Linked DNA regions of Sphaerotilus microaerophilus. The protein of the gene in region 1 binds, or shares a complex with, the protein of each later gene. Links are inferred from orthologs where the notes say so. Each region holds a gene or a part of one and is shown in the gene's direction. Other genes may lie near its edges.

Evidence for each region.
Region 2: the proteins of NGK70_RS19240 (region 1) and uvrB are in contact, whole or in part, in a crystal structure (PDB 7EGT), measured with the Thermus thermophilus proteins. The link is inferred for Sphaerotilus microaerophilus from one-to-one orthologs. Residues at the interface, in WP_096412145.1 of Thermus thermophilus: His654, Arg656, Phe657, Gln666, Asp668, Glu669, Lys680, Arg681, Leu682, Ser683, Lys685, Tyr686, Ala687; in WP_096411307.1 of Thermus thermophilus: Glu23, Leu25, Arg26, Asp27, Gly28, Glu29, Arg30, Phe31, Arg55, Glu326, Asp327, Phe328, Glu379, Ser382, Gln383, His398, Gly400, Arg401.

Annotation. Positions count from the first base shown.
Region 1 is NZ_AP025730.1:4,508,246-4,511,509, forward strand. What follows is about bases 178-3,216. They hold NGK70_RS19240 (UvrD-helicase domain-containing protein), read left to right. Parts: upstream 178-503; coding sequence 504-2,930; downstream 2,931-3,216. Other genes in these bases: NGK70_RS19235 (glycosyltransferase), read left to right, coding at 178-342. Outside these bases: more of NGK70_RS19235, read left to right, coding at 1-177; NGK70_RS19245 (glycosyltransferase family 2 protein), read left to right, coding at 3,228-3,264. UniProt on the Escherichia coli protein: A helicase with DNA-dependent ATPase activity. Unwinds DNA duplexes with 3'-5' polarity. Translocates on single-stranded DNA with 3'-5' polarity. Initiates unwinding more efficiently from a nicked substrate than double-stranded DNA.
Region 2 is NZ_AP025730.1:1,662,563-1,665,717, reverse strand. Bases 169-3,098 are described here. They hold uvrB (excinuclease ABC subunit UvrB), read left to right. Parts: upstream 169-500; coding sequence 501-2,696; downstream 2,697-3,098. Other genes in these bases: NGK70_RS07375 (low molecular weight protein-tyrosine-phosphatase), read left to right, coding at 2,693-3,098; NGK70_RS07385 (amino acid aminotransferase), read right to left, coding at 169-389. Also shown: more of NGK70_RS07385, read right to left, coding at 1-168; more of NGK70_RS07375, read left to right, coding at 3,099-3,155. UniProt on the Escherichia coli protein: The UvrABC repair system catalyzes the recognition and processing of DNA lesions. A damage recognition complex composed of 2 UvrA and 2 UvrB subunits scans DNA for abnormalities.

The DNA of each region.
Region 1 (3,264 bases):
TACGTGGCGCCGGAGGGCGATTCGCTCGACGCCCGCGGCGTGATCGAGGCGATGGCCACGGGCCTGCCCTGCGTGGCCCGCCCGGGCCCGGTGTGCGGCGAGCTGGTGATCGACCAGCTCTCGGGCTTCGTCTGCCCGCGCAACGAGGACCTGCTGCAGGGCATCGCTCGGCTGGTGGACGCACCCCAGCTGCGCCGCAGCATGGGCCACGCCGCCCGCGAGCGCGCGCTGCAGCGCTACAGCCGGCACCGTTTCCAGGCCTCGATGCTGCTGGCACACGGGTTGTCGCCCGCCTATGCACCGCGCCCGGTGGCCCCGCCACTGCTCACCGCCTATGCCTGATCAGGCCCGCCGCGAAAAATCCAGCGCCATCTGAAACAAACCGCCATCCCCCCGGGCCGCCAACACGCGGCCGGGCTCGGGATGGCTTTCGGTTTTTCGCTGCGGCGCAGCAAACCGGCAAAACAGACCGGCAAAGCAGACCGGAAAAATAGAATCGGCGGATGACGCACCCTGCCAGCCCGACCGAACACCGCCTGCTCGCCCACCTGAACCCGGAGCAGCTGGCCGCGGTGACCCTGCCGGCCGAGCCGGCGCTGATCCTGGCCGGCGCGGGCTCGGGCAAGACCCGGGTGCTGACCACCCGCATCGCCTGGCTGCTCTCCACCGGCCAGGTCAGCCCGGGTGGGCTGATGGCGGTGACCTTCACCAACAAGGCCGCCAAGGAAATGATCACGCGCCTGGGCGCGATGCTGCCCTTCAACGTGCGGGGCATGTGGATCGGCACCTTCCACGGCCTGTGCAATCGCTTCCTGCGCGCGCACTGGAAGCTCGCGAACCTGCCGCAGAGCTTCCAGATCCTCGACAGCGGCGACCAGCTCAGCGCCGTCAAGCGCATCATCAAGGCGATGAACCTGGACGAGGAGCGCTTCGTGCCCAAGCAGGTGACCTGGTTCATCGCCGGCAGCAAGGAAGACGGCCTGCGCCCGAAGGACATCGAGATCCGCGACGGCCAGACGCAGAAGCTGGCCGAGATCTACCAGGCCTACGAGGACCAGTGCCAGCGTGAGGGCGTGGTGGACTTCGGCGAGCTGATGCTGCGCACCTACGAGCTCATGCGCGACCACGCCGCCCTGCGTGAGCACTACCAGCAGCGCTTCCGCCACATCCTGGTTGACGAGTTCCAGGACACCAACAAGCTGCAGTACCTCTGGCTGAAGATCTTTGCCGGCCACGGCACGGACTCACCGAGCGCGGTGCTGGCGGTGGGCGACGACGACCAGAGCATCTACGCCTTCCGCGGTGCGCAGGTGGGCAACATGGCGGACTTCGAGCGCGAGTTCCGCGTGCGCCACCTCGTCAAGCTGGAGCGCAACTACCGCAGCTTCGGCCACATCCTGGACGCCGCCAACGCGCTGATCAGCCACAACAGCCGCCGCCTGGGCAAGGAGCTGCGCACCGAGGCGGGGCCGGGGGAGCCCATCCGCGTCTACGAGGCCACCAGCGACTTTGCCGACGCGCAGTGGCTGGTGGAAGAAGCCCAGCAGCTGCACCGCGCCGGCACCGCGCGCTCGGAGATCGCGGTGCTCTACCGCAGCAACGCGCAGTCGCGCGTGATCGAGTCGGCGCTGTTCAACGCCGGCGTGCCGTATCGTGTCTACGGCGGCCTGCGCTTCTTTGAGCGCGCCGAAATCAAGCACGCGCTGGCCTACCTGCGCCTGGTCGAGAACCCCAACGACGACACCAGCTTCCTGCGGGTGGTGAACTTCCCGGCGCGTGGCATCGGGGCGCGCTCGGTCGAGCAGTTGCAGGATGCCGCGCGCAGCAGCGCCCGCAGCCTGTACCAGAGTGTCGGCGCCGTGGGCGGCGCGGCCGGCAGCAAGCTGGGCGGCTTCGCCAAGCTGGTGGACGGCCTGCGTGAGGCCACCCGCGGGCTGACGCTGCGCGAGATCATCGAGCAGATGCTGGAGACCAGCGGGCTCGTCACCTTCTACCGCACCGAGAAGGAAGGCCAGGACCGCATCGAGAACCTGGAGGAACTGGTCAACGCGGCCGAGGCCTTCGTGACGCAGGAAGGCTTCGGCAAGGACGCGGTGGCGCTGCCGGTGGACGAGACCGCGCCGGGCACCATCGCCGCCGCGCGGCCGGGCGAGCCCGAGGCGCCCGCGCCGGTGGACCTGCAGCCCGACGCCGAGACCGGCGAGATCATGTCGCCGCTGGCGGCCTTCCTGACCCATGCCTCGCTGGAGGCCGGCGACAACCAGGCCCAGGCCGGCCAGGACGCCATCCAGCTGATGACGGTGCATGCCGCGAAGGGCCTGGAGTTCGACTGCGTGTTCATCACCGGGCTGGAAGAAGGCCTGTTCCCGCACGAGAACGCGGTCACCTCCGTCAACAGCAGCGGCGCCGACGGGCTGGAGGAGGAGCGCCGGCTGATGTACGTGGCGATCACCCGCGCCCGCCAGCGGCTCTACCTGAGCTTCTGCCAGACCCGCATGCTGCACGGGCAGACGCGCTACAACGTCAAGAGCCGCTTCCTGGAAGAGCTGCCCGAGGGCGGGCTGAAGTGGATCACGCCGCGCCAGCAGGGCTTTGGCTCCGGCTACGCGCAGCAATACCAGCAGGCCTGGCAGCGCGGCAGCGGGCTGTCGGGCGTGGTGGGCGCGGGCCGCAACTCAGGGTGGCAACCGCCGGCCGCCCCACCGCCGGCCTGGGCTGCGCCGGTGCCGGCTGCGATGTCCCAATCCGCCGCCAAGTCTGCCGGCCACGGCCTGCGCAGCGGGCAGAGCGTGTTCCACAACAAGTTCGGCGAGGGCGTGATCCTCACGCTCGAAGGCAAGGGCGAGGACGCGCGGGCGCAGATCAACTTCGGCCGCCACGGCACGAAGTGGCTCGCACTGGCGGTGGCCAAGCTCACGCCGATCGAGTGACACGACGCCCGCTGCGTCACCTGCCGCCTCACCTGCCGCGTCACCTGCCGCGCGGCCGGCCCCCCGAGGCAGGAGTCGGCACACCCTCGCTTGCAGGCAACAACCCGGGTCAACCGACCCGAATTGATCGATCGTAGCAATTCACTGACAAAAGACACATTACGATACATCCAGGCCGATCAGTCCCGCGTGCGCCTGCCGATAACCCGACAGACGCCGCCACGAGTAGGCCCCGACAGGGGGCCGACGGGGACGGTCGAGGTTCCTCAGATGGCAAGGCCGGATCCGGATGTATCCATGAGTCGTGTTTCGATCGTCGTCCTCAACTACAACT
Region 2 (3,155 bases), 2.8 Mb from region 1 along the record:
GGGTCGGAGATCAGCACCTTGGCCGTCGGGTTGACCTTCTTCAGGAAGTCGGCGCCCACCTTCAGGCCGCCGGTGCCGCCCAGGGCCTGCACGGTGGCCACGCGGCCGGCGCGCAGGATCTCGCTGTCGGCGCCAAAGACCAGACCCTGCACGGCACGGTCGTAGGCGGCGATGCCGTCGATCGGCAGGTAACCGCGCGCCGCCGGCGTGGCGATCATCTGCTGCTCGGCGGCCAGCACGCACTTCAGCAGCGGCAGCTTGCCGTTGTCGTCGTAGTACACGCCCACGCCGAGGTTGACCTTGGCCGGGTTGGTGTCGGCAGCAAATTGCTCGTTCAGACCCAGGATCGGGTCGCGCGGAGCCATCTCGACGGCGGAAAAGAGGGACATGGAGGAACTCGACGTGTCGGTGGAGGAAGCGGCGGGGGCGCGCTGGAAACCGCAGGCCCCCTGAGGTAACCTGTGCGATTGCCCGAATTTTACGGGCCATCGGATGTGGGCATGGCGAAACAGAAGGTGAGCAGGGTCCGCCCGGGCGGCAGACCGGGGGAGGATGTGGTGACCGGAGCGGGCAGCAGCGCCGCCGAGGCCGGTGCCGCACCTGCGGCGGTCGGGGCGGCCGAGGCACCTGCTGGGACCTTTGTCAGCTACCCGGATTCGCCCTTCCAGCTCTTCCAGCCCTACCCGCCCGCGGGCGACCAGCCCGCCGCGATCGAGCAGCTCGTCGAGGGCGTGCACGACGGCCTGAGCTACCAGACCCTGCTGGGCGTGACCGGCTCGGGCAAGACCTTCACGATGGCCAACGTGATCGCCCGGCTGGGCCGCCCGGCGATCGTCTTCGCGCCCAACAAGACGCTGGCCGCGCAGCTGTACAGCGAGTTCCGCGAGTTCTTTCCGAAGAACGCGGTCGAGTACTTCGTCAGCTACTACGACTACTACCAGCCCGAGGCCTACGTGCCGCAGCGCGACCTGTTCATCGAGAAGGACTCGTCGATCAACGAGCACATCGAGCAGATGCGGCTGTCCGCCACCAAGAGCGTGCTGGAGCGGCGCGACACCGTCATCGTCGCCACGGTGAGCGCGATCTACGGCATCGGCAAGCCCGAGGACTACACGCAGATGCGCTTCATCGTGCGGGTGGGCGACCAGATCGGCCAGCGCGATGTGATCGCCCAGCTCATCCGCATGCAGTACACGCGCAACGAGACCGACTTCTCGCGCGGCACCTTCCGCGTGCGCGGCGACACGATCGACGTCTTCCCGGCCGAGCACTCGGAGCTGGCGATCCGCATCGAGCTGTTCGACGACGAGGTGGAGTCGCTGCAGCTGCTGGACCCGCTGACCGGGCGCATCCGCCAGAAGATCCCGCGCTTCACGATCTACCCGTCGAGCCACTACGTGACGCCGCGCGAGCGCGTGCTGGCCGCCATCGACGGCATCAAGGAGGAGCTGCGCACGCGCACCGCCGAGTTCGTCAGCCAGGGCAAGCTGGTGGAGGCGCAGCGCATCGAGCAGCGCACCCGCTTCGACCTGGAGATGCTGCAGGAAGTCGGCCACTGCAAGGGCATCGAAAACTACAGCCGCCACCTTTCGGGCGCCAAGCCGGGCGACCCGCCACCGACGCTGGTGGACTACCTGCCGCCCGACGCGCTGATGTTCCTGGACGAGAGCCACGTGATGATCGGCCAGCTCGGCGGCATGTACAACGGCGACCGCGCGCGCAAGACCACGCTGGTGGAGTTTGGCTTTCGCCTGCCCAGCGCGATGGACAACCGGCCGCTGCGCTTCGAGGAGTTCGAGACCAAGATGCGCCAGGCCATCTTCGTCTCGGCCACGCCGGCCGATTACGAGAAGAACCACGCCGGCCAGGTGGTCGAGCAGCTGGTGCGGCCCACCGGGCTGGTCGACCCCGAGGTCGAGGTGCGCCCGGCCACCCACCAGGTGGACGACGTGCTCGGCGAGATCCGCCTGCGCGTGGAGATCGGCGAGCGGGTGCTCATCACCACGCTGACCAAGCGGATGGCCGAGCAGCTGACCGACTACCTGGCCGACAACGGCGTCAAGGTGCGCTACCTGCACTCGGACATCGACACCGTGGAGCGCGTGGAGATCCTGCGCGACCTGCGCCTGGGGACGTTTGACGTGCTGGTGGGCATCAACCTGCTGCGCGAGGGGCTGGACATCCCCGAGGTGTCCTTGGTGGCCATCCTGGACGCCGACAAGGAAGGCTTCCTGCGCGCCGAGCGCAGCCTGATCCAGACCATCGGCCGGGCGGCACGCAACGTCAATGGCCGCGCCATCCTCTACGCCGACCGGATCACCGACTCGATGCGCCGCGCCATCGACGAAACTGGGCGCCGCCGCGAGAAACAGATTGCCCACAACGCCGCGCACGGCATCGTGCCGCGTGGCATCCGCAAGCAGATCAAGGACCTGATCGACGGTGTCTACAGCGAGAAGTCCGGCAAGGATGAATTGAAGCAACTCGAAGCCGCCGCCGAGGTCGAAGCACTGTCCGAGAAGGACCTCGGCAAGCGCATCAAGCAGCTCGAGAAGCAGATGCTCGAACACGCCAAGAACCTGGAATTCGAAAAGGCTGCTCGCGTGCGCGACCAACTCGCCCTGCTGCGCGAACAGGCCTTCGGCGCCAGCGGCGCGGACAACGTCTCCACCCTCGTGCCCAGGAGCGCTGCATGAGCACCAGCACCGGCAACGACGCCAACGCCAGCCAGCTGACCCGCACCCGGGTTCTGATGGTCTGCATGGGCAACATCTGCCGCTCACCCACCGCCGAGGCGGTGCTGCGCCACCGCGTCGCACGCGCGGGCCTGGCCGCGCAGGTCGAGATCGATTCCGCCGGCACCCATGCCTGGCACACGCGCAACCCGCCCGACGAGCGCAGCATCGCGCACGCGGCGCGGCGCGGCTACGACCTCACCGGGCTGCGAGCGCGCCGCATCGAGTCGGCGGACTTCGAGCGCTTCGACCTGCTGCTGGCGATGGACGCGGACAACCTGGCCCACCTGCGCGAGACGGCCCCGGCCGAGGCCCACCATCGCCTGCGCCTGTTGATGACCTTCGCGCCGCAACTGAGCCTGCGCGAGGTGCCCGACCCCTACTACGGCGGGTCGGCCGGCTTCGAGCGGGTGCTGGACC